Regions from separate parts of the Formosa haliotis genome, predicted to be linked through region 2. Evidence: riboswitches for the same ligand, from Rfam matches in the RefSeq annotation. Region 2 holds a riboswitch; each other region holds the start of a gene.
What was found. A riboswitch is a leader RNA that binds a small molecule or an ion and turns the genes downstream of it on or off. The one in region 2 is predicted to bind S-adenosylmethionine.

Region 1: it holds a riboswitch for S-adenosylmethionine, as region 2 does, so the genes downstream of both, A9D35_RS13800 (homocysteine S-methyltransferase family protein) here and A9D35_RS04310 (hypothetical protein) in region 2, are expected to answer to the same signal.
Region 3: it holds a riboswitch for S-adenosylmethionine, as region 2 does, so the genes downstream of both, A9D35_RS13750 (O-acetylhomoserine aminocarboxypropyltransferase/cysteine synthase family protein) here and A9D35_RS04310 (hypothetical protein) in region 2, are expected to answer to the same signal.

What each region holds. Positions count from the first base shown of each region.
Region 1 is NZ_BDEL01000001.1:3,296,968-3,304,904, forward strand. It holds gene A9D35_RS13775 (ferredoxin-like domain-containing protein) at 1-822, shown strand, start outside; gene cobA (uroporphyrinogen-III C-methyltransferase) at 809-1,588, shown strand; gene A9D35_RS13785 (NAD(P)/FAD-dependent oxidoreductase) at 1,629-2,678, shown strand; gene epsC (serine O-acetyltransferase EpsC) at 2,825-3,592, shown strand; gene cysM (cysteine synthase CysM) at 3,582-4,478, shown strand; SAM riboswitch class I at 4,556-4,673, shown strand; gene A9D35_RS13800 (homocysteine S-methyltransferase family protein) at 4,724-5,725, shown strand; gene A9D35_RS13805 (four helix bundle protein) at 5,753-6,106, shown strand; gene metH (methionine synthase) at 6,103-7,937, shown strand, end outside.
Region 2 is NZ_BDEL01000001.1:1,022,924-1,030,860, reverse strand. It holds gene A9D35_RS04335 (TlpA disulfide reductase family protein) at 1-479, shown strand, start outside; gene A9D35_RS04330 (sugar kinase) at 627-1,631, opposite strand; gene A9D35_RS04325 (hypothetical protein) at 2,038-2,985, shown strand; gene A9D35_RS04320 (hypothetical protein) at 3,225-3,956, shown strand; gene A9D35_RS04315 (ATP-grasp domain-containing protein) at 4,149-5,201, shown strand; SAM-I-IV-variant riboswitch at 5,374-5,466, shown strand; gene A9D35_RS04310 (hypothetical protein) at 5,587-6,168, shown strand; gene A9D35_RS04305 (GNAT family N-acetyltransferase) at 6,239-6,754, shown strand; gene A9D35_RS04300 (hypothetical protein) at 6,820-7,095, shown strand; gene A9D35_RS04295 (NAD(P)-dependent oxidoreductase) at 7,215-7,937, opposite strand, start outside.
Region 3 is NZ_BDEL01000001.1:3,283,894-3,291,830, forward strand. It holds gene leuD (3-isopropylmalate dehydratase small subunit) at 1-56, opposite strand, end outside; gene leuC (3-isopropylmalate dehydratase large subunit) at 57-1,439, opposite strand; gene A9D35_RS13740 (2-isopropylmalate synthase) at 1,492-2,667, opposite strand; gene A9D35_RS13745 (hypothetical protein) at 2,816-4,363, shown strand; SAM riboswitch class I at 4,457-4,580, shown strand; gene A9D35_RS13750 (O-acetylhomoserine aminocarboxypropyltransferase/cysteine synthase family protein) at 4,700-5,983, shown strand; partial or broken gene thrA (bifunctional aspartate kinase/homoserine dehydrogenase I) at 6,034-7,937, shown strand, end outside.

The DNA.
Region 1 (7,937 bases), 2.3 Mb from region 2:
CAATACATCAACAATCAAGATATTGCTATTAAAATTAGTGGATGTATGAATGCTTGTGGGCAACACAATATGGCCCACATTGGTTTTCAAGGGATGTCTATTCGAACTAAAGATAAATTAGTTGCCCCAGCCGTACAAGTGTTACTTGGTGGTGGTGTTTTAGGAAATGGAGATGGACGTTTTGCAGATAAAGTAATTAAGTTACCGTCTAAAAGAGGACCGCAAGCTTTACGTTTAATTTTAGATGATTTTGAAGCTAACGGAAATCCAGGCGAATCGTTTTTAGAGTATTACGATCGTCGTGAAGGCCAAAAGTATTTTTACAATTTCTTAGTAGCCTTGTCTGATACAGATAATTTACAACCAAGCGATTTTCTTGATTGGGGAACGAATGAAGAGTACAAGCAAGAAGTAGGAGTAGGGGAATGTGCAGGTGTTGTTATTGATTTAGTAGCTACTTTATTACTTGAGGCTAAAGAAAAATTAGATAAAGCTGAAGAAGTTTTTGAAAATTCTACCCAATGGGCAGACGCCATTTACTTTGCATACACGGCGAATGTAAATGCAGCAAAAGCCTTATTGCTTTCAGAAAATGTGAAAACCAATTCTCAAGCTAATATTATAAAATTATTCGATGAGACTTTTATAGAAACTAATAAAATAACCTTATCAACAGAACAAAGTTTTTCAGATTTCGTATACGAAATCAATAAAAACGAACCAAGCAAAGAATTTGCAACCACATATATTAACCAAACCAAAGCTTTCTTTAACACCATTGACGTTTTTAGATCACGTGAATTAGTCTATGCAAACAACTAACAACATACCAAAATTATCGGTAGTAGGTGCAGGTCCGGGAGATCCAGATTTAATATCGCTTAAAGCAATTAAAGCCATAGAATCTGCAGATGTTATCCTGTACGACGCACTTATAAATGTTGACTTACTTAAATACGCTTCAACCACTACAGAAGTTATTTTTGTCGGGAAACGCAAAGGATGTTACGCATATCAACAAGAACAAATTAATGAGCTTATTGTACAGCGTGCAAGAAGCTTTGGGCATGTGGTTCGCTTAAAAGGCGGAGACCCTTTTGTTTTTGGACGTGGTGCAGAAGAAATCGAGTATGCAAAATTAAATGGTCTTAAAGTCGATGTTATTCCAGGAATGTCATCTGCTTTATCGGTACCAACAAGTCAAGGTATTCCGTTAACCAAGCGGGGTGTTTCCCAAAGTTTTTGGGTGATTACAGGAACCACTAAAAACCATGAAATCTCTAGCGATATCGCTTTAGCAGCCAAATCGTCTGCAACAGTTGTTATCTTAATGGGAATGAGTAAACTGCCAGAAATTGTTCAATTATTCGTAAACGAAAATAAACATGAACTTCCTATAGCAGTAATACAAAACGGAACCTATGCCAACGAAAAGATAGGAGTTGGTACCATTAATTCTATTCAAGATGTTGTTGCTAACCAAGGTTTAAGCGCTCCAGCCATTATTGTTATTGGAGAGGTGGTTAACGAGCGCATGGCATTAGATCGAATTAAAACAGAGTTACACGCGTTAAAACCCGCGTTATAAAATATATTAAAATCGTTATTTTCAGTAAAATTTTTTAAAAATGATAAAAACAGATATACTAATAATAGGAGCAGGACCGACAGGATTATTCACTGTTTTTGAAGCAGGATTATTAAAGTTGAAATGTCATTTAATTGATGCTTTACCACAAGCTGGTGGGCAATGTTCAGAACTTTATCCTAAAAAACCGATATACGACATTCCTGGATTTCCAGAAATTTTAGCAGGAGATCTTACAACAAATTTGTTGGAGCAAGGAAAACAGTTTGAGCCTGGATTTACTTTAGGCGAACGTGCAGAAACTATAGAGAAACAAGACGATGGATCTTTCATTGTAACTACAAATAAAGGAACAAAACATCAAGCTCCAGTTGTGGCTATTGCTGGTGGATTAGGGTCTTTCGAGCCTAGAAAACCATTAATAGAAAACATTGAAAAATACGAAGACCACGGGGTAGATTACTTTATTAAAGATCCAGAAAAATATAGAAATAAACGTGTGGTTATTTCTGGAGGAGGAGATTCGGCACTAGATTGGAGTATCTTCTTAGCCGATATCGCTTCAGAAGTAACACTTATTCACAGACGTAACGAATTCCGTGGTGCCTTAGATTCAGTAGAAAAAGTGCAAGAATTAAAATTACTTGGAAAGATTAATTTAGTTACACCGGCAGAAGTTACAGGTGTGTTAGGAGACGATCATATCGAAGGGGTTACAGTTACTAAAGGAGAGGAAGAATTTCAAATAGATACAGATTTCTTTATACCATTATTCGGGTTATCGCCAAAATTAGGCCCTATTGGAAATTGGGGACTAGAAATCGTGAAAAATGCGATTAAAGTAGATACTGTAGATTATCAAACAAATATTCCTGGAATCTTCGCAATAGGAGATGTAAACACTTACGAGGGCAAATTAAAACTAATTCTTTGTGGCTTCCATGAGGCAACTTTAATGTGTCAATCGGCTTATAAAATTATTAATCCAGGGAAGAAATATGTGCTAAAATATACAACAGTAAGTGGTATTGACGGATTCGACGGATCTAGAAAAGAAGCACCAAAGGCAGTTGTACAAGCCATAGTATAAAATCTTGATTTTAAATTAGTCGTTTATTAAAATTGACTGTAAATTAGTTGAAATTAATTCGACTGTTAATGTATTCATGTTGACTTTTATTTTTTAGGAAATAACAAAGGTCAACATGATTGCGTTAAAATAAAAGGCATTTTTTTATGATAGAAGATCCAAAATTGCAAAATAAATTAGTTTCAAAAATCTATAATGTTCGTCTGAAAGATTCTATTGCAACCTTCACTAAGCATCTGTTTTATGTGATGTTTGATGATGAACCGGCTTCAGAATTACAACATTTAGAAAACCTGTTTTTAGAAATGGGTAGAAAATTAGACATCGATAATGCTTTCGAAATTTGGGAAACCTTCAAGTTTAATTTGCCAGCCATTAGACGGCGATTAGATTTAGACGCTATTGCTATCGAAAAAAACGATCCCGCAGCTAAAAGTTTAGAAGAAGTTTATTTGGCTTATCCCGGTTTTTATGCCATTGCCATTTACAGATTAAGTCATGATTTATTGAACTTTAACGTGCCAATAATTCCTAGAATGATGAGTGAATATGCGCATGGTGTTACCGGTACAGATATTCATCCAGGGGCACAAATAGGAGATTCCTTTTTTATAGATCACGCCACCGGAATTGTAATAGGAGAGACTTCGGTTATTAAAAATAATGTAAAAATCTATCAAGGGGTAACTTTAGGAGGCGTTCAGGTTAAAAAAAGTTTATCGGCCACCAAAAGGCACCCAACTATAGAAGATAATGTTATTATTTATGCGAATGCAACTATTTTAGGGGGAGATGTAGTTATTGGAGCCGATAGTATAATTGGAGCCAATGTATGTGTTACGGTATCTATCCCAGAAAATTCGATTGTAACTTATCAAAAGGAATTTAATTTAAGATCTAGAAATGATGTTTAAATCTGAAAGTATTTTAGATAAAATAGGGAACACTCCTTTGGTAGAAGTTACGCGTTTAACTAACAAACCTAATGTTAGGTTATTTTTGAAATTGGAAGGAAATAATCCTGGAGGAAGTGTAAAAGATCGTGCGGCATTTAATATGATAAGCGAAGCTTTAAAACGCGGCGATATAAAAGAAGGCGATACCTTAGTGGAAGCCACTAGCGGAAATACAGGAATTGCTTTAGCATTTATAGCGCCCTTATTGGGTGTAAATATGGTATTAATTATGCCAGAAAACTCTACCGAAGAACGTATTAAAACGATGCGTGCTTACGGTGCAGAACTTATTTTAACGCCAACCGAAATTGGCATTGAAGGTGCTAGAGATTTGGCGATTAAATTAAATAAGGAGAAAGGCTACTTTTTATTAAATCAGTTTTCTAATCCAGATAACTGGAAGGCGCACTATAAAACTACAGGTCCAGAAATTTGGGAAGCCACAGCGGGCGAAATCTCTCATTTTGTATCGGCTATGGGCACTACGGGAACCATAATGGGGGTGTCTACATTTTTAAAAGAAAAAAATAAAGCCATTACTATAGTTGGAGCACAACCTACAGACGATGCTAAAATTCCGGGTATTCGTAAATGGCCTGAAGCCTATTTACCTGAGATTTTCGATAAATCTAAAGTCGATCAAGTTGTGGAAGTTAGCGAACAAGAAGCCAAAGCTATGACACAAAGACTAGCAAGAGAAGTTGGAATTTTTGGAGGTATGAGTAGTGGTGGTGCCGTTGCAAGCGCTTTAAAAGTTATAGAAAATTTAGAATCGGGAGTTGTGGTTGCAGTAATTTGCGATCGCGGCGATCGTTACTTATCTTCTCCTTTATTCGAGAATTAAAGTATTAATTAGTCATAAAATGCTGTAAATAAAAAATTATTACTTTTATTTGCAACTAAGTTCATAACCATATTAATTCGTTATCACGAAAGGCAGAGGGAATAGACCCGGTGAAGCCTTAGCAACCCTTTACCACACTTAAAGAAGGTGCTACATTCTACTCAATGAAACTATTTTCAAAGGGCCAGATAACCCAAGAAAAATTCCTTTCTTTCCTGATGACATATTGATATAAAACATCAAACATGTCAAATATTTATCAAGCCATACAAGAGCGTATTTTAGTACTAGACGGTGCTATGGGTACCATGTTGCAGCGTTATAATTTTTCTGAAGAAGATTTTAGAGGCGAACGCTTTAAAGATTATCCGTCGCCATTAAAGGGAAATAACGATTTACTGTCCTTAACCCAGCCACAAGCTATTGCCGATATTCATCGCAAATATTTTGAAGCCGGCGCCGATATTGTAGAAACCAATACCTTTTCGGGAACAACTATTGCTATGGCCGATTACGATATGGAAGATTTGGTTTACGAACTTAATTTTGAATCGGCTAGAATTGCTAAGCAAGTGGCCGAGGAACTAACAAAAGCAAATCCAGATAAACCTCTTTTTGTAGCCGGAAGTATCGGGCCTACAAACCGAACAGCAAGTTTGTCTCCAGATGTAAACCGTCCGGAATATCGCGCGGTAACTTTCGAAGAATTACGTAAAGCTTACAAACAACAAACAGAAGCTTTGTTAGATGGCGGTGTAGATTTACTATTGGTAGAAACTATTTTCGATACTTTAAATGCCAAAGCAGCGTTGTTTGCTATAGATCAGGTTCAGGAAGAACGCAATCTTAACATTCCTATTATGGTGTCTGGTACCATTACAGATGCTTCGGGTCGTACCTTATCTGGGCAAACGGTTGAAGCTTTTTTAATGTCTATATCTCACATTCCGTTATTAAGTGTAGGTTTTAATTGTGCTCTTGGTGCCGATCAATTACAACCGTATTTGCAACGTTTATCTAATGAAACAGAATTTTATACGTCTGCACATCCTAACGCGGGATTGCCAAATGCTTTTGGTGAATACGACCAAACTGCGGAGCAAATGCAAGAACTTATAGAAAGCTATTTAAAAGAAAATATCATCAATATTATTGGTGGGTGCTGCGGTACAACACCAGAGCATATTAAATTAATTGCAGAAGTTGCTGCAAAATATAAGCCAAGACAAGCTGCAGTTAGTATTTAGTTTCTAGTTGGTAGTTAATAGAACAAAATGAATTATACAGAATTAGATGTATGGAAACAGGCTAGAGTGATGGTGAAAATGATTTATAAATTAACGAAATCATTTCGGCCAGAAGAACTTTACGGTTTGACAAATCAGCTAAGGAGATGTGTAGTTTCGGTTCCTTCAAACATAGCAGAAGGTGTAGGAAGACAATCGCAAAAAGAAACGATTCATTTTTTATACATTGCAAAAGGGTCTATTAATGAAGTTGAAACCCAATTATATTTATCTTTTGATTTAGGATATATTTCAGAAGACGATTTAAAACACAATATTGATAAATTGATTATTAATAAAAAACTGCTTAACGGTTTTATTAATTATTATAAAAAGTTATGATGGATAACGAAGCCAATAACGAACAACATACAACGAACAACAAACCTAAATATTTAAGTCTTTCAGGATTGGAACCTTTAGTGGTTACTCCGGAAAGTAATTTTATAAATGTAGGAGAGCGAACCAATGTAACGGGTTCTAGAAAATTTTTACGCTTAATAAAAGAAGAAAAATTCGATGAAGCCTTAGATGTTGCTAGAGACCAAGTAGAAGGCGGGGCGCAAATTATCGATGTTAATATGGATGAAGGAATGCTAGATGGTAAAGAAGCCATGGTAACATTCCTGAATTTAATAGCATCTGAGCCAGATATTGCTCGTGTGCCTATTATGATTGATAGCTCGAAATGGGAAATTATAGAAGCAGGTTTACAGGTTGTTCAAGGTAAATCGGTCGTGAATTCCATCAGTTTAAAAGAAGGTGAAGCAGCTTTTATTCATCATGCTAAATTGGTGAAACGCTACGGTGCCGCTATGGTGGTTATGGCTTTCGATGAAGATGGTCAGGCCGATACCTATCAGCGTCGTATCGATATTTGTAAACGCTCGTACGATATATTGGTCGATAAAGTTGGGTTCCCACCGCAGGATATTATTTTCGATCCTAACATATTTCCTGTAGCTACGGGTATGGAAGAACACCGATTAAATGCTTTAGATTTCTTTAATGCTACAAAGTGGATTCGAGAAAATCTACCCTACGCGAATGTGTCGGGAGGGGTAAGCAACGTGTCGTTCTCGTTTAGAGGGAATACCGTAGTTCGTGAAGCGATAAACTCAGCGTTTTTATATCATGCTATTAAACATGGTATGAATATCGGGATCGTAAATCCAACTATGTTGGAGGTTTACGACGAAATTCCGAAAGATCTTTTAGAACTAGTAGAGGACGTTTTATTCGATAGAAAAGACGATGCGACGGAACGCTTATTAGAATTTTCGGAAACGGTAAAAGGCGATAAGAAAGTCGATGAAGCCAAGGTTTTGGAATGGCGTAGTCATGCATTACAAGATAGAATTACACACGCTTTAGTAAAAGGAATCGATTCCTTTATTATAGAAGATGTAGAGCAAGCCCGACAAGAATCTAAAAAGCCTATAGAGGTTATAGAAGGGCATTTAATGATTGGGATGAACGTGGTTGGAGATTTATTCGGAAGCGGAAAAATGTTCTTACCACAGGTAGTAAAGTCGGCGCGTGTAATGAAAAAAGCTGTCGCTTACTTACAACCTTTTATTGAAGCAGAAAAAGATGGAAAGCAAGAATTTGCTGGAAAAATATTAATGGCCACTGTAAAAGGCGATGTTCACGATATTGGAAAAAATATAGTGAGTGTTGTACTTGGATGTAACAATTACGAAATTGTAGATTTAGGTGTTATGGTGCCGCCAGAAAAAATTATAGAAACGGCTAAAGCCGAAAATGTAGATGCTATTGGTTTAAGCGGATTAATTACACCGTCGTTAGACGAAATGGTGTATTTGTCTAAAGAAATGGAAAAACAAAAATTTACCATTCCGTTACTTATTGGAGGAGCTACAACTTCTCGAGCGCACTCAGCCGTTAAAATTGCACCAAATTATACCCATGTTGTTGTGCATGTAAACGATGCTTCAAGAGCTGTGACCGTGGTAGGGAATTTACTTCAAGAAGATAGTAAGATTTATAAAGAACAGATTCGCGAGGAATACGAAAAGTTCCGTGAACAATTCTTAAAACGCGGAAAGAAGAAGAATTTTGTAACCATAGAAGATGCTCGTAAACGTAAGTTTAAAATCGATTGGAATACCTCAGAAATCACAAAGCCAAAAGACTTAGGTGTTCAAGTGAT
Region 2 (7,937 bases):
CTGGAAAAACGGTTGGTGATGCTTTAAAAGCTGAAGCTGCTACAGCTGTAGGAAGTGTTGTTGAAGATTTTTCTGCACCAAACCCAGAAGGAAAAACAATCTCTCTTAACGAAGTGAAAGGAAAAGTTACTATTATCGATTTTTGGGCTGCATGGTGCGGACCTTGCAGAAAGGAAAACCCGAACTTAGTAAAGGTTTACAATCAATATCACGACAAAGGATTAGAAATTTTAGGCGTGTCTTTAGATGGAACACCAAGACAAAAAGATGCTAAAGCCGAGTGGTTAGCCGCTATCGAAAAAGATGGTTTAGCATGGAACCACATGTCTAACTTAGACTATTTTAACGATCCTATCGCGAAACAATTTAACATTCGTTCTATCCCTGCAACTTATATTATTGATGCCAATGGTAAAATTGTTGCATCTGGTTTAAGAGGTCAAGAATTAGAAAATAAAATTGCCGAGTTGTTAAACTAAGAAAGGTTTAACCGAAATTAAAAAACCGCTAGTTCGAATTTGAGCTAGCGGTTTTTTACGTTTTTAAGGGAATAAATTTAGAATAACACCCTCTGTTATTTATGTTTTAGTCTAATAAATTTCAATAGATTTTTTACGTTTTATAGACTAACGTTTTAAGGCACCAGAAGTATCACCACCCATTAGGCTAGTAATATTCTCTAAAGACACCATATTTACATCTCCAAGTATGGTATGCTTTAAGGCACAGGCTGCCGATGCAAAATTAAGGGCATCTAAATCGTTGTCGTAATGTAGAAGTCCATATATTAATCCGGCGGCAAAAGCATCACCAGTCCCTACACGGTCAATAACATGCGATATTTCGAATATCTCGGTTTTAATATATTCTGTTCCTGTCCAAATTCGCCCTTGAATTTCTTGCTCAGAAGCACTTATAGATTTTCTTTTTTTACCAACTACTTTTCGTATTCTAGGAAAAGCATCCATTAAGGCTTTAGCAGAATCTTTAAATTTCCCGCCTACTTCTCCAAGGCCGAACATTTCGTTAATCCCTCTCGGACTAGTAATCACTATATCGGTATGTTGTACCAATTCGGGCATAACCTCTTGCATGCTTTTTCCATATTTCCACATGTTTTTTCTAGAGTTTATATCGCCAGAAACTATGATGCCCATTTTGTTTGCTGTTTTAATGGCTTCTAAACAAGATAGGGCGGCACCTTCAGAAATGGCAGGTGTTATTCCTGTCCAATGAAACCAATCGGCGTCTTTTAAAACATCTTCCCAATCAATCATTCCGGGTTGTATTAAAGAAAACGCAGAACCTTCTCTTTCGTAAACCACAACACTAGGACGGTGAACAGCACCCTTCTCTAGAAAATACATACCCAACTTATTGTCTCCGTATATAATTTGATCGGTACTTAACCAATTCTTTCTTAAAAATTGAGTGGCAGCTCTTCCTAAGGAATTATCAGGAAAGCGAGTCATATGGGCCGCTTTCATACCAAGATATGCACATGAAATTGCAACATTAGCTTCGCCGCCACCGTACACAAGATCGAAAGAATTTGCTTGCGAAAATTTTAAATATCCTGGAGGCGATAAGCGCATCATTACTTCACCAAATGTTACCAGTCTTTTTGCCATATTTTTTGTTTTATTTTATTCGTTTAATTTGTGATTTTAAGGTATTTACTCCTTTGTTTTAAAGTTTAATGTATCTTAGATAGGTTTAACAACTATAGCGATTTTTATGCGGTTAAGATGTTTTAGACTCTTAAAAATACAATTTTATTAAAGGAAACGAAAATCTTGTTCGTGTTTCTATTTTTTTCTTACATTATTACTAGAATGCCTAAGATTGAAAAAAGGTAGGGGAATAGGTTGAAAATGAACGGTTTGAGAAGGGAGGGAAACTGTAGCCACCAAAGCCCCCATTTGAAAAAAAATATGAAAAGTAAAAGACATATATTCTGGAAAATATAAATGCTAATTGCTTGTAAAATAGCAGACAATTTTTAATATTAATCATAGCACATTAAAGATTATTAAAATGAGACACTTAATAACAACATACTGCATCCTCCTTTCAATTTTATTTTGGTCTTGTAAACAAGACCAGTCTGGAGCGACGAAGACAGTAGCAAAAGAAAAAACGGCGGTAGCGGTCAATTCAAATCAAGAAAAAGAGGTCCCGATTAGCGATGAGTTTAAGGCTTATTGGTATTCTGGAAAAGCAGAAATTAATAGTTATGCTTTAAAGCAATCTCGTTATGGCGAAATCCGTGATGGGGAAGTGGTACTTATATTTGTCACAGAACCCTTTTCGTTAAGTAAGCAGGTGAAACTAGATCGGCCAAAAGCAGCAGGATCTGATAAAATTTCGGTTTTGAAATTAAATAACATAAGAAAATTTAATACCGGTATTTACGATTATTCTATCGTGACATCTACATTTACGCCTATACAAACTCAAAAATATCCTAACACTTTAAAGGTTAATACGAGTGTTCAAGAATGGTGCGGCCATACCTTTACGCAATTAAATCTGGGAGAAACCCAATATAAATTTCAACAATTTTCGTATTTTGAATCGGAGGGTGATACCGAAAAAAACATTTCTATTGCGCTTTTAGAAGACGAACTTATGTCCCGAATTCGAATAAGTAACGGACAATTACCATTAGGCGATACGGACATAATTTTATCCACTTTATATAGTCGTTTTGCACATAAGGATTTGGATGTTGCCAAAGCTAATATCAGCAAAACAGAAACTGATTCCACGATGCAGTATACTATAGCATACCAGAATTATAACAGAACGGTGAGTATACAGGTTGAAAAACACTTTCCTTATAAAATCCTGTCATGGATAGAAGATGATGGTAATGGATTAATTACAGAAGCTCATTTAATAATGAGTATAAACGAACCGTACTGGAATCAAAAAAAACGAACTGACGAAAAATTGCGAGAAGAGTTACAGCTGGTAAAATAAGGTTAAAGGCTTTGAGAAGTATTTTAATTCATAAAACTAAGGGTAACACTTGATAAAAAAAATGCTTATTTTAGAAACTAAGCAAAGCCGTAAGGCAATTTTAATTGAATTAAACCCATTTCTTAATTATTATGATTCGAATAAATAAAGAACAGTTATTTTTTTTCCTTTTTTTCCTTTTCCTTGTAAATATTACTCATGCACAAACAGACGTTATTCTAAAAATTAATGGGGAGGAGATGAACGGAAAGGTTATTAAAATTAATTCTGATGATCTTCAATTTATTTATCAAAATGAAACTGTAGAATATACGGTTAAAAAGTCAGATATTGTTAAAATTACTTTTGCTTCAGGACGTGTTGAGTTTTATAATAAGTTAGATAATAATTCCAATTTAGATTTAGAAGAACATCATAACAAAGTAGCAATTTTACCTTTTGGATATATTAACAATCAAGAAACTAGTAATGGGTTAATGACAAAAAAAATTCAACAGGAGACTTTTGATATCTTTAAAAAGAAAGCTTCACTTTTAGAATTTCAAGATCCATCAACAACAAATGCGTTATTGGCAAAGGCTGGAGTACATAATAACAATTTAGAGGGTTACACTATGGGTGAGATTTGTAATATTTTGAGTGTAGAATATGTTGTTCAAGGTTTAGTTTCTATAGAACCTTCGGAAGTAACTAATTATAGTAATACCACAACAACATCTAAACCAAATAAGGCTTATGTAGATAAAAATGGTCATATTGTTGGAGATATTTGGAATAATAATCAAAGCAGTAATACTAGTACATATAGCAATTCTACACAAAATTATTCAACGAATATTACGATGAATATTTATAGTGATAAAGGAGACAATCTGTTCAGTAAAGAACATGCTTCATTTTGGAAAACGCAAGATGCTTACAAAATAACGCTAGCGTATCTTGCAAAACTTACGCCGATTTATAAAAAATAGGTTATAAAACTATAGAATAAACTTTGGTAATCTAGGTGATTGCCTTGAATCAGGAATTCTTTATTTACGATATCAGCGGGATTTGGCTTTGGCGACCGGCTAGATTTTGGATCATAGAGGCTTGTATACCTTGTTTTTTGGAATATGTATGGGAATTATATTCCTTTATACAGGAAAAAAATCATGAGAAAAATGAATAACATCGCAATATTGTACCAAGCTCAATGTCCACCGTCAATTGACGGCGTACAAAAACCTATGAAACCAGGTGGTTATTCCGACAGCGGAGCAGATATTGCATTTCAATTAATCAAAAACAATATTGATGTACTGACGCCTATAAAAAATCCTAATCTAAATTTAGATAAAGATTGGGTTTTTCCTGATACAAAAAATGGAATAGAACTCGCATTAAATCATGGAGCAAATATCTTTTGGTTGAATACGGTGCTATACAAAAATCATCCGATAGAATCATTTTTAGATCGGGGAATCGAAATTGTAGGACAAATACCTGAAACGGTTGGTGTTTTTGATGATAAAATGGTTACAAACAATTTATTAAAATCTAATCAAATCCCTATTCCAAAAAATGAATTAATTACCAGTACGAATTTTAATGATTTATCGTTAGATTTTCCATTGGTTTTAAAGCCCATTAGAGGAAGGGGAAGTCAAGGCGTGACTAAAATTGATAGCCAAAATGAACTCATAGCATGTTTAAATAAATTATTTTCTGAGGGAACATTTGGTAACTTGGCTTATGTTGAGCCATTTTTAAACGGACAGGAAATTACAATTACAGTGATGCCAAAAGGAAATTATATAATAAATAATACCGAAGAATTTTTTAGCCGACCTTGGTGTTTGCCAGCTGTAAAAAGATTTAATCATAATAACGGAATAGCTCCTTATAATGGGGTTGTTGCTGTAATGGAGAACAGTGAAGTTTTGAGTGATGACGAACTTCTAACCAATGAAATTCAGGAAGTGTATAAGCATTGTATCAAAGCGGCAGAGTTAATTGAAATAAAAGCTCCTATTCGAATAGATTGTAGGGCTAATAAACAAGGCAAATACTTTTTATTCGATCTCAACATGAAACCGAATATGACTGGACCTTCAAGGCCTCATAGAAAAAATCAGGATAGTCTAACTTTGCTTTCTGCAAGAAAAATTGGATGGAATTATTTTGATTTATTGAGTAATATTCTAAACCTAAAATGGAAAGCTAGTGATAAGTAAAGAAAAGTATAACATTTAAAAAGTGTAATAATTACGGCTCAAGTCGTGTTTAATGATTAACTACCAACTATATACTGAAAACTTCTTTCCATTCAAGATAAACCTTCCTAAATAGAATAATCAAAATATTGTCCTATCCTTTAAGGATAAGCCAAGTAAATTTTATATCTTTATCAGGTATTTCGAATCCTATATGGGTACCAACCGAGTGAAGACACCACGGTGGTAAAACAATACGGACTTTCAGTCAAAATAAACGTTAAAAACGCTATGGCTTTTTCGAAATACAAATAACATTTTATTAATTAAATCTTATTTGTATGACATCTATTATCACACTACATTTTAGTAACCAAGAATCAAAAAATTAGAAGGGTCTCTTAATTTGTTAGAGGATACCATAATTAAAATTCACGAGCTCAGATTAGCCGAAGGTTACCATTTATTTTACAAATCGCATTATACATTGAATACACTATTCGATTTTTCACAATCTAAAGACTATCAGATATTATATTTTGATACCGATAAAAATTTTACCGGTACTACCTATGTAATAAATAAAAATAGAAGCGATTTCTTAGTTCAAACCCAGGCAAAATGGGTGTTGTTAATACCAATTAATGAAGCCATTTCAAATAATAAACTAAACAAAATAAGCACATTGCATATAGCCTATAATCAAACAGAATCTGTAAAAGAAGCGGTGGTAAAACAGCTAAAGGAGGCTGTTCCACCGGCACGAGGAACAGGTGTAGGTATGCTAGCTACAGCCATACGCAGAAAGAATATTGAAAAGGATTTAAATATACCAATACCATGGAGAAGTGGGGTTGCAATATCGGTAGCTACGGGTAAAGCAGGTAATGAAATGATTGAAGAAGAATGGAATACCTTTTATTCGGACTTATGTGAAAATTTAAAACGAGATTACCCCGAGCTTTATGAAAGTATGTTTCCATTATAGTGGGTATTAAATGCTCTGAATCTATTAATTTTGTACGCGGAGAATAAAAAAGTTAGTCTCCCTAAATGCTATGATTAAAATAATAAAAGCAAATGTTGAGCATTCTGAATTAATTGCTGAAATTGGTAGACAGGCATTTTTAGAATCTCACGGCACTAGCGCTTCTGCAGAAGATTTAAATAGTTTTATAACTAAGACTTATAATACGCAGCAAATAGCGGAGGAGTTTAAAAATACGAAAGCACATTATCATATTATTTATTGTAATGAGGAAGTGGCTGGATTTTCAAAAATAGAACTGAGCACACCCAATAAAGATATCCCAGAATTGAATGTTACTAAACTTGATCGACTCTATCTTTTAAACGCATTTTACGGTCAAGGATTAGGTGCTAAATTATTTGATTATAATATACAATTGTCTAAAAATGAACATCAGAAAGGGATTTGGTTAGCTGTTTGGGTGAATAATCAACGAGCGATAGATTTTTATAACAAAATGGGGTTTAAGATTGCCGGAGCCTATAATTTTAAAATATCGGAAACGCGCTCAAACCCTAATCATATCATGTTCCTGAAATATTAATTTCTAGGGATGGTAGGGCTAATTAATTCATCTAAACTAAATATAATTTTTAAAAAGTAAACTAAATGACGGATATCGATATTGAGGAATTTGGAAATAAGCACAGAAACAAACGGTTTTCTGAAATTGTTGCTAGTACTAAGATGATCGAAGAAAAGGATGCTGTGACTCTGTTTTTTGTTGAAATGCTAAACTATGGCAAAGCTTTAGAAGATGCCGAACTAGAGTTTCTTAAAACTTCCGAAAAAATCCTAGAAGTGATTTTAGATAACGCAAAAGATATAGATAACGATTTGCTGCTTTTTTTAGGGCGTGTTAATAAGGGCTTGAAAAAACATTAGAGAATTCTGTATTTTATGTTCCTCGTCTAGAGTACATAGATTTAGAACAATGGGTGTTTTATAAAAAGGAAAACCCGCCTATTCAGGCGGGTTACTAATCAGTATAAAAAGCTACCGAATTATTTTTCTAAAGATACGAAGTAATCGTAAATTTCTGGTACATTACCACTACCCATATCTGCATTTAAAGCAGCTTGTAAGTTTGAAGATGTTGCTTCAGCAATTTTTGAAACTGTTCCAAGATCATTCATCATTTGTACAAAATACCCTAAATCTTTATTGGCATTTGCAATAGAGAATCCTAAATCACTTACGTCGTCTACAGCGTAGTTTTTACAGAATTTCATAAATGGTGAGTTAGATGGTCCAGAAGACATGATATCAAAAAGTTGTTGCTTGTCTACTCCAGCTAGTTTTGCAGCAGCAAAAGCTTGAGACATAGCAACTACAGTTGTCATTCCCATAAAGTTGTTAATTAACTTTGTTGTATGACCAGATCCAAGTCCGCCTAAGTAAAATACATTTTCACCTTGTTGGTCTAAAATAGGTTTTACTTTTTCAAATGTGTCTTTATCTCCAGCTGCCATAATGTTAAGCAAGCCGTCTTTCGCATGTGCAGGAGTACGTCCAAGAGGCGCATCAATCATTCCAGCACCTTTTTCTGCTAAGTCTTTACCAATTTTGATTGTAGAAGCAGGAATAGATGTCCCGAAATCAATCAAAACGGAACCTTCTTTAATTCCAGCTAAAATACCATTTTCACCATAAACGATCTTTTCTACAACAGCAGATGTTGTAAGACAGAACATTATAATATCACTTTTTTCAGCTAATTCTTTAGG
Region 3 (7,937 bases), 2.3 Mb from region 2:
ATATTTTCAATGTCTAATGGAATGGCTCTAGACTGAAATGTTGTAAACTTTTCCATTTAGTTTAAGTGTTTTGTAATGTCAATAATTTTTCCTTCTACCGCCGTTGCCGCTGCTACCAACGGACTTGCTAAAATGGTTCTAGCGCCTTGTCCTTGGCGACCTTCAAAATTTCTATTCGATGTAGAAACGCAATATTCGTTTTGCGGAATTTTGTCGTCGTTCATGGCTAAACAGGCCGAACATCCAGGTTGACGAAGTTCGAATCCAGCTTCTATAAAAATATCTTTTAAGCCTTCTTCTATAATTTGAGCTTCAACCAATTTACTTCCTGGTACTAACCAAGCTGTAACATTAGGTGCCTTTTGTTTGCCTTTAATATATTCTGCAGCCACTCTAAAATCTTCAATTCTAGAATTGGTACAGCTCCCTATAAACACGTAATTAATAGGTTTATTGACAAGCGATTCTCCTTTCTTGAAATCCATATATTTCAACGATTTTTCAAAAGAAACATCGTTTAATGTAGGGATGTTGCCAGAAACTTTAATTCCCATTCCAGGGTTAGTACCGTAAGTTACCATAGGTTCTATGTCCTCGGCATCGAAAAAATATTCTTTATCGAATGTAGCTCCTTCATCTGTAGGAAGCGTTTTCCAATAGGCTACTTTTTTCTCGAATTCTTCTCCTTTCGGAGCCATTTCGCGACCTTCAACATAATCAAAAGTTGTTTGGTCTGGTGCAATCATTCCACCACGAGCTCCCATTTCTATACTCATATTACAAACCGTCATACGGCCTTCCATACTCATATTTTCAAAAACGTCGCCGGCATATTCACAGAAATATCCTGTACCTGCGTTGGTTCCTAATTTAGAAATGATGTATAAAATAACATCTTTAGGAAGTACGCCTTTTTTTAACTTCCCGTTTACCGAAACACGTAAACTTTTAGGTTTTGTTAAAAGTAAACACTGACTAGCAAAAACTTGAGCAACCTGACTGGTGCCAATTCCAAAAGCAATAGTTCCAAATGCACCATGTGTAGATGTGTGACTGTCTCCACAAACTATGGTCATCCCGGGTTGTGTGATACCTAATTCGGGTGCCATAACGTGCACTATTCCATTGTATTTGTGACCTAATTCAAATAATGTGATTCCGTTGTCGGCACAGTTTTTTGATAGCTGCTCAAGCTGATGTCTAGATAGTGTATCTTGTACTGGTAAATGTTGATTTGTTGTTGGTGTATTATGATCTGCTGTTGCCACAATTTGCTTAGGTCTAAAAATAGGAATATCTCTATCTTTTAACTCATTAAAAGCTTGTGGGCTTGTTACTTCATGTATTAAATGTTTGTCTATGTACAATATTTGTGGGCCATTCTCTATAGCGTCAACAACATGTGCATCCCAAACTTTATCGAATAATGTCTTTTTCATTTCAATTTAATTTTGCTATTTCTAATTTGAAATAGACTTTTGGCTTAATGTATTAAGCGGAAATAATTTGATTATAAACGCTACTAGTTTCAATAATTTGATGGATATCTGAATCGTTTACTTCTTTTTTAACATCTGCAAAGTTTAAGAAGTTAGCATAAACTACATCTAACTGTAATTTTGTTAATTCGTAACCTACATTTTTAGCTCTATATGCTAATGCGGCTCTACCGCTTCTTGCTGTTAATACTATAGCCGATTCTGTAACACCCACGTCTTTAGGATCTATTATTTCGTAAGTTTCACGATTTTTAATAACACCATCTTGATGAATTCCCGAACTGTGTGCAAATGCATTTGCTCCTACAATAGCTTTATTTGGCTGGGTGTAAATTCCCATATGTTCAGAAACCATTTGGCTCGTGCTATATAATAAAGACGTATTAATATTGGTGTCTAAGTTTAAAGTTGGGTGTTGTTTTAAAATCATAACAACTTCTTCTAATGCTGTATTACCAGCACGTTCTCCAATACCATTAATAGTACATTCTATTTGTCTAGCACCGTTAATAACACCTTCAATAGAATTTGCAGTAGCTAAACCTAAATCGTTGTGGCAGTGGCAAGATAAAATGGCTTTTTCAATACCTTTAACGTTCTCCTTTAAGTATTTCATTTTAGCGCCATATTCACTAGGTAAGCAGTATCCAGTGGTATCTGGAATATTTAAAACAGTTGCTCCAGCTTTAATTACCGCTTCGCAAACTCGTGCTAAATAGTCGTTATCGGTACGTCCAGCATCTTCGGCATAAAATTCTACATCTTCTGCAAATGTTTTTGCATAACGCACAGCTCTTACTGCACGCTCGATGATGGCATCGCGATTAGAAGAAAATTTAAATTTTATATGAGAGTCTGAAGTTCCTATACCGGTATGAATTCTAGGTTTCTTAGCAAAACGCAAGGCTTCTCCCGCTACTTTTATATCATTTTCTACAGATCTGGTAAGACCACAAACTGTTGCATTCTTTACGATTTTTGAAATGGCTTCTACTGAAGCGAAATCTCCCGGACTTGACACAGGAAAACCTGCTTCTATAACATCAACTCCTAGGGTATCAAGTCGTTCAGCAATGATTATTTTTTGCTCTTTGTTTAACTTGCAACCTGGGACTTGTTCGCCATCGCGAAGCGTCGTGTCAAATATTTGAATGTTAGTATATGACATGTATCTAAATTTATTTTCTTATTGTTCTACGAATTTATATTTTACTTTTGTGAGAAGAATACCTTATATTGTTATTTTTACGATGTTTAAAAGGATTTAAACATATTTAAGTATCTGAAAATCAATAAATTATAATACATATTATTTGATGATAAAAGACCAAAAAGATAATTTGTTTTTATTAGTTAAGTCTTTAACCAAGTCCGAAAAGCGACAGTTTAAACTTTACGTTGGACGATTGGGTGTAAATACCGATTCTAAATTTTTAAACCTCTTCAATATTCTAGATAAATTAACGGTTTACGATGAAGATTTTATCTTGAAAAATGGCGATGTTAAAAAGCAACAGTTAGCTAACGTTAAAGCACATTTATACAAGCAAATATTAATTAGTTTAAAGTTGAACCCATCGCATCAAAATATTAGATCGCAGATTAGGGAACAACTAGATTTTGCCTCTATTTTATACCATAAAGGATTATATAAGCAGAGTTTAAAAATTTTAGATAAATCGAAAGAGCTTTCTATACAAAACGAAGAAAAAAATTTAGCTTATGAAATTGTTGAGTTCGAAAAGTTAATCGAATCGCAATACATTACTCGAAGTATTGGTGGCCGAGCAGATGAACTTACAATCCAAGCCAAGGAGTTAAGTGCATTAAATGTTATAGCAAGTAAATTATCTAACTTATCGCTACAGTTATACGGATTGTTTTTAAAAACGGGCTACGTAAGAAACGAAGATGAAGGCGAACAAGTAAAATCGTATTTCTATAAAAGATTACCAAAATACAATATAAAAGATTTAGGATTCAGAGAGAAATTATGGCTGTATAACGCATATTTATGGTTTAGTTTTTTAATGCAAGATTTTAAAAATTGCTATAAATACGCTTCAAAATGGGTGGATTTATTTTACGAAAATCCAAGCATGATTAACCTAAATCCGGTATTCTTTTTAAAGGGAAATAATTATTTATTAGAAGCCTTATTTTTTGTGCGTAGCCGAAATAAGTTCGAGGAAGCTTTAATTAGGTTAGAAGCGATTGTAGAAGATAAATCGTTTTTAAGAGACGAAAATGTCGAAGCTTTGGCGTTTTTATATTTAAACTTAAATAAAGTGAATTTGCATTTTATTGATGGCACGTTTCAAGATGGGTTAAAGTTAATTCCTAAAATAGAAACAGATTTAAAGCGCTTTTCGAACAGAATAGACGAGCATCACACCATGATTTTCTATTATAAATTTGCGAGTTTATATTTTGGTGCCGGCGATAATAAAATGTGTATTGCTTATCTAGATAAAATTATTTCTAATAAAACCTTGTCTATGCGCGAGGATTTATTGTGCTTTTCAAGAGTACTAAATTTAGTGGCTCATTACGAGGCTGGTTTAGACTACCATATAGAAACTTTGTTAAGAAGTACCTATAAATTCTTGATTAAAATGAACGACATGCACGAAGTTCAAAAAGAAATGATAAAGTTTATTAAAGGCTTACAAGATGTGTATCCGCAGGACATTAAGAAAGCATTTTCTCAATTAAGAGACACTTTAAAAACCTACGAAAATCATCCGTTTGAAAGACGAGCATTCCTGTATTTAGATATTATTTCTTGGTTAGAAAGTAAAATTGAAAACAAACCTGTAGGACAAATAATTAGAGAAAAATATTTAGCAGAGAATAAGGGTTAGAACCACTTTTTTTGTAAATAAGTAGTAAATTATTTGGAAAATCAACTTTTCTAACTGAATATTTGCACTCACAAAGTTCAATACCATATTGAAATGTTATCAAGAAAGGTGGAGGGATTAGACCCGCTGAAACCTTAGCAACCCTTTAAATTATAAAGAAGGTGCTAAATTCTACTTGAATACCGATTCATTTATCGGCGATTTAGATAGATAACTAAACGAAATTGCATTCAGTAATTTTTATTATTTTCTTTTTAACATTTTTCTATTAAGTACGCCTCATCGGCGCATTTGACTTTTGGTTTTAATCCATTTATTAACTCAAAAGAAAGAAAAATGAGTACTCAAAAATTCGCAACTCAAGCGTTGCACGCAGGCCACGACGTAACTAAAAACGCAGGTACACGAGCCGTGCCAATTTACCAAACATCATCGTATGTGTTCGAAAACTCAGACCATGCAGCCAACTTATTTGCTTTGTCAGAACCAGGTTACATTTACACGCGACTTAACAACCCAACAAACGATGTGCTAGAACAACGTTTGGCAACTATCGAAGGTGGTTTAGCAGCAGTGGTTACGGCATCGGGAGCTTCGGCAATTACAACAGCATTATTAACTCTATTACGCGCAGGCGATCATATTGTCGCGTCTAGTAGTTTGTATGGCGGAACCTATAATTTACTAGCGGTAACTTTGCCAAGACATGGTGTTACTACAACATTTGTAGATCCTTCAGACGCTGAAAATTTTCAAGCAGCTATTCAAGACAATACTAGAGCTGTGTTTATCGAATCTTTAGGAAATCCGAAACTTGATGTTTTAGATATCGAAGCCATTGCTAAAGTTTCAAAAGCAAATAACATTCCTTTAATTGTAGATAATACGGTAGCTTCACCTGCCTTATTAAACCCTATAAAATATGGTGCTAATATTGTAATTCATTCCTTAACTAAATATATTAATGGTAACGGAACTAGTTTAGGAGGAGTCATTATCGATGCAGGAACTTTTAATTGGGCAAATGGAAAATTTCCTGAGTTTACAGAGCCTTCGGCGGGGTATCACGGTTTAGTGTATAGCGAGGTTTTAAAAGAAGCAGCATTTATTGCTAAAGTAAGAATTGAAGGGTTACGCGATTATGGAAGTGCCTTGAGTCCGTTTAATGCGTTTCAAATTATTCAAGGTTTAGAGACTTTAGAAATTAGAATTAAAAAACATAGTGAAAATGCTTTAGCATTAGCACAGTGGTTAGAAGGTTTAGACGAGATTGCTTGGGTAAATTATCCAGGTTTAGAAAGTAGTAAATATAAAACCTTAGCCGATAAATACCTTCCGAAAGGACAAAGCGGATTAGTAACTTTTGGACATAAAGGAGGTTTTGAGGCCGCTAAAATTATTCAGAATAACACCAAATTGTTCTCACTTTTAGCGAATATTGGCGATACTAAATCTTTAATTATTCATCCTTCTAGTACAACACATCAGCAGTTAGACGAAGCTGCCCAAAACGCTTCTGGAGTAACTACCGATTTAATTCGTTTGTCTGCAGGAATAGAGGATTTAGAAGATTTAAAAGCCGATTTAACACAGGCTTTTGCAGCCATTAAAAACGTCTAAATTTCTTTAATTTTCAGCCCTTTTAATTTGTAGCTTTTATATCTTGCAGCATGAACAATTTACAACATATTTCATTAGAATCTTATAAGACCATTAGCGGTGTCGAATTGCCTATTCAGCTTTCTTACGAAGTCTTTGGGCAACCCTTACACGAAGCGCCAATTGTGTTGGTTAATCACGCCTTAACAGGTAACAGTAATGTGGCTGGTGTTGGCGGTTGGTGGAGCGATCTTATAGGCGATAATAAAGTCATAGATACCAAGAAATATACGGTGATATCTTTCAATATTCCGGGTAATGGTTATGACGGATTTATAATAGAAAATTATAAAGATTTTGTAGCTCGAGATATAGCAAATATCTTTTTAAAAGGGCTAGATATTTTAAATATAAAAGAACTTTTTGCCATTATTGGTGGTTCTTTAGGAGGTGGGATTGCCTGGGAAATGGCTGTTATGGCTCCAACATTAGCAGAGAATTTAGTGTTTGTAGCTACCGATTGGAAATCGACCGACTGGTTAATAGCGAATTGTCAAATTCAGGAACAATTTTTAACTAATTCTAGTAACCCGGTTTCAGATGCGCGGATGCATGCTATGTTGTGCTACAGAACGCCAAAATCGTTTAAAGAACGCTTCCACAGAAGTAAAAATGAAGATTTAGAAATTTTTAATGTAGAAAGTTGGTTGTTGCATCACGGAAACAAATTGCAGGAACGTTTTCAGCTTTCAGCTTATAAATTAATGAATCAGTTGTTAAAAACAATCGATGTTACCAAAGGTCGCCCAGACGATGTGAATGTATTAGATATCATTCAGTCTAATATCGCCATTGTAGGTGTAGATACAGATTTGTTTTTCACTGCTGAAGAAAATAGGGAAACCCAAAAACAGCTCGCACTTACGCATCCAAATGTTACTTATAATGAAATTCATTCCGATCACGGTCACGATGCCTTTTTGATGGAATTTGAACAATTAGAAACTATAATTGAAGGTATTTTTAAGCCCGAGTTAAAGAACAAACGTATGAAAGTATTAAAATTTGGAGGGAAATCTTTAGCAAATGGTGAGGGTTTAGAAACGGTTCTTAATATTATAGAAAATAAAGTTAAGAACGATGAGAAAATTACCGTTGTGCTATCGGCAAGAGGAAATTCTACAGATGAGTTAGAAGCGATTTTAGATAAAGCCAAAAACGACGAGCCATATAAAAAAGACTTAGAAGCCTTTAAAGCTTACCAAATAGAACCTTGTCCGGATATCGATTTTTCTGAAGAATTTTCGGTGCTAGATAAAGTGTTTGGTGGCGTAAAATTATTAGGCGATTATAGCAATAAAATTAAAGATGAGGTTCTCGCACAAGGCGAATTGTTGTCTGTAAAACTAGTTGCCAAATTACTTAACGACAGAGGTGTTCAGGCACATGCTACAGATTCTAGGTTACTTATAAAAACAGATGATACTTATGGTAATGCACAGCCAAATACCAAAGTATCTAAAGACAATGTATTAAAACATTTTAAAAGACATAATGGCGATACGGTAAATATTGTCACTGGCTTTATTGCTTCGAATAAAGATAACAAAACCACAACTTTAGGGAGAAACGGAAGTAATTATTCTGCATCCTTGCTAGCTAATTTTTTAGATGCTGAAGAGTTGCAAAATTACACACATGTAAATGGTATTTATACGGCCAATCCAGATTTGGTGCCAGATGCTAAAAAATTGAAGAATTATCGTTTGCAGAGGCTAACGAATTAGCCAATTTTGGAGCTACCGTATTACATGCAAAAACCATAATTCCGTTATTAGAGAAAAATATTTCACTCCGAATTTTAAATACCTTTAATAGTGGCGATAACGGTACTTTAATTACAGCTAAAACGAGTTCTAAAGGAATCAGGTCGCTTTCGGTTTTAGATAATGTGGCCTTAATTAATCTTGAAGGA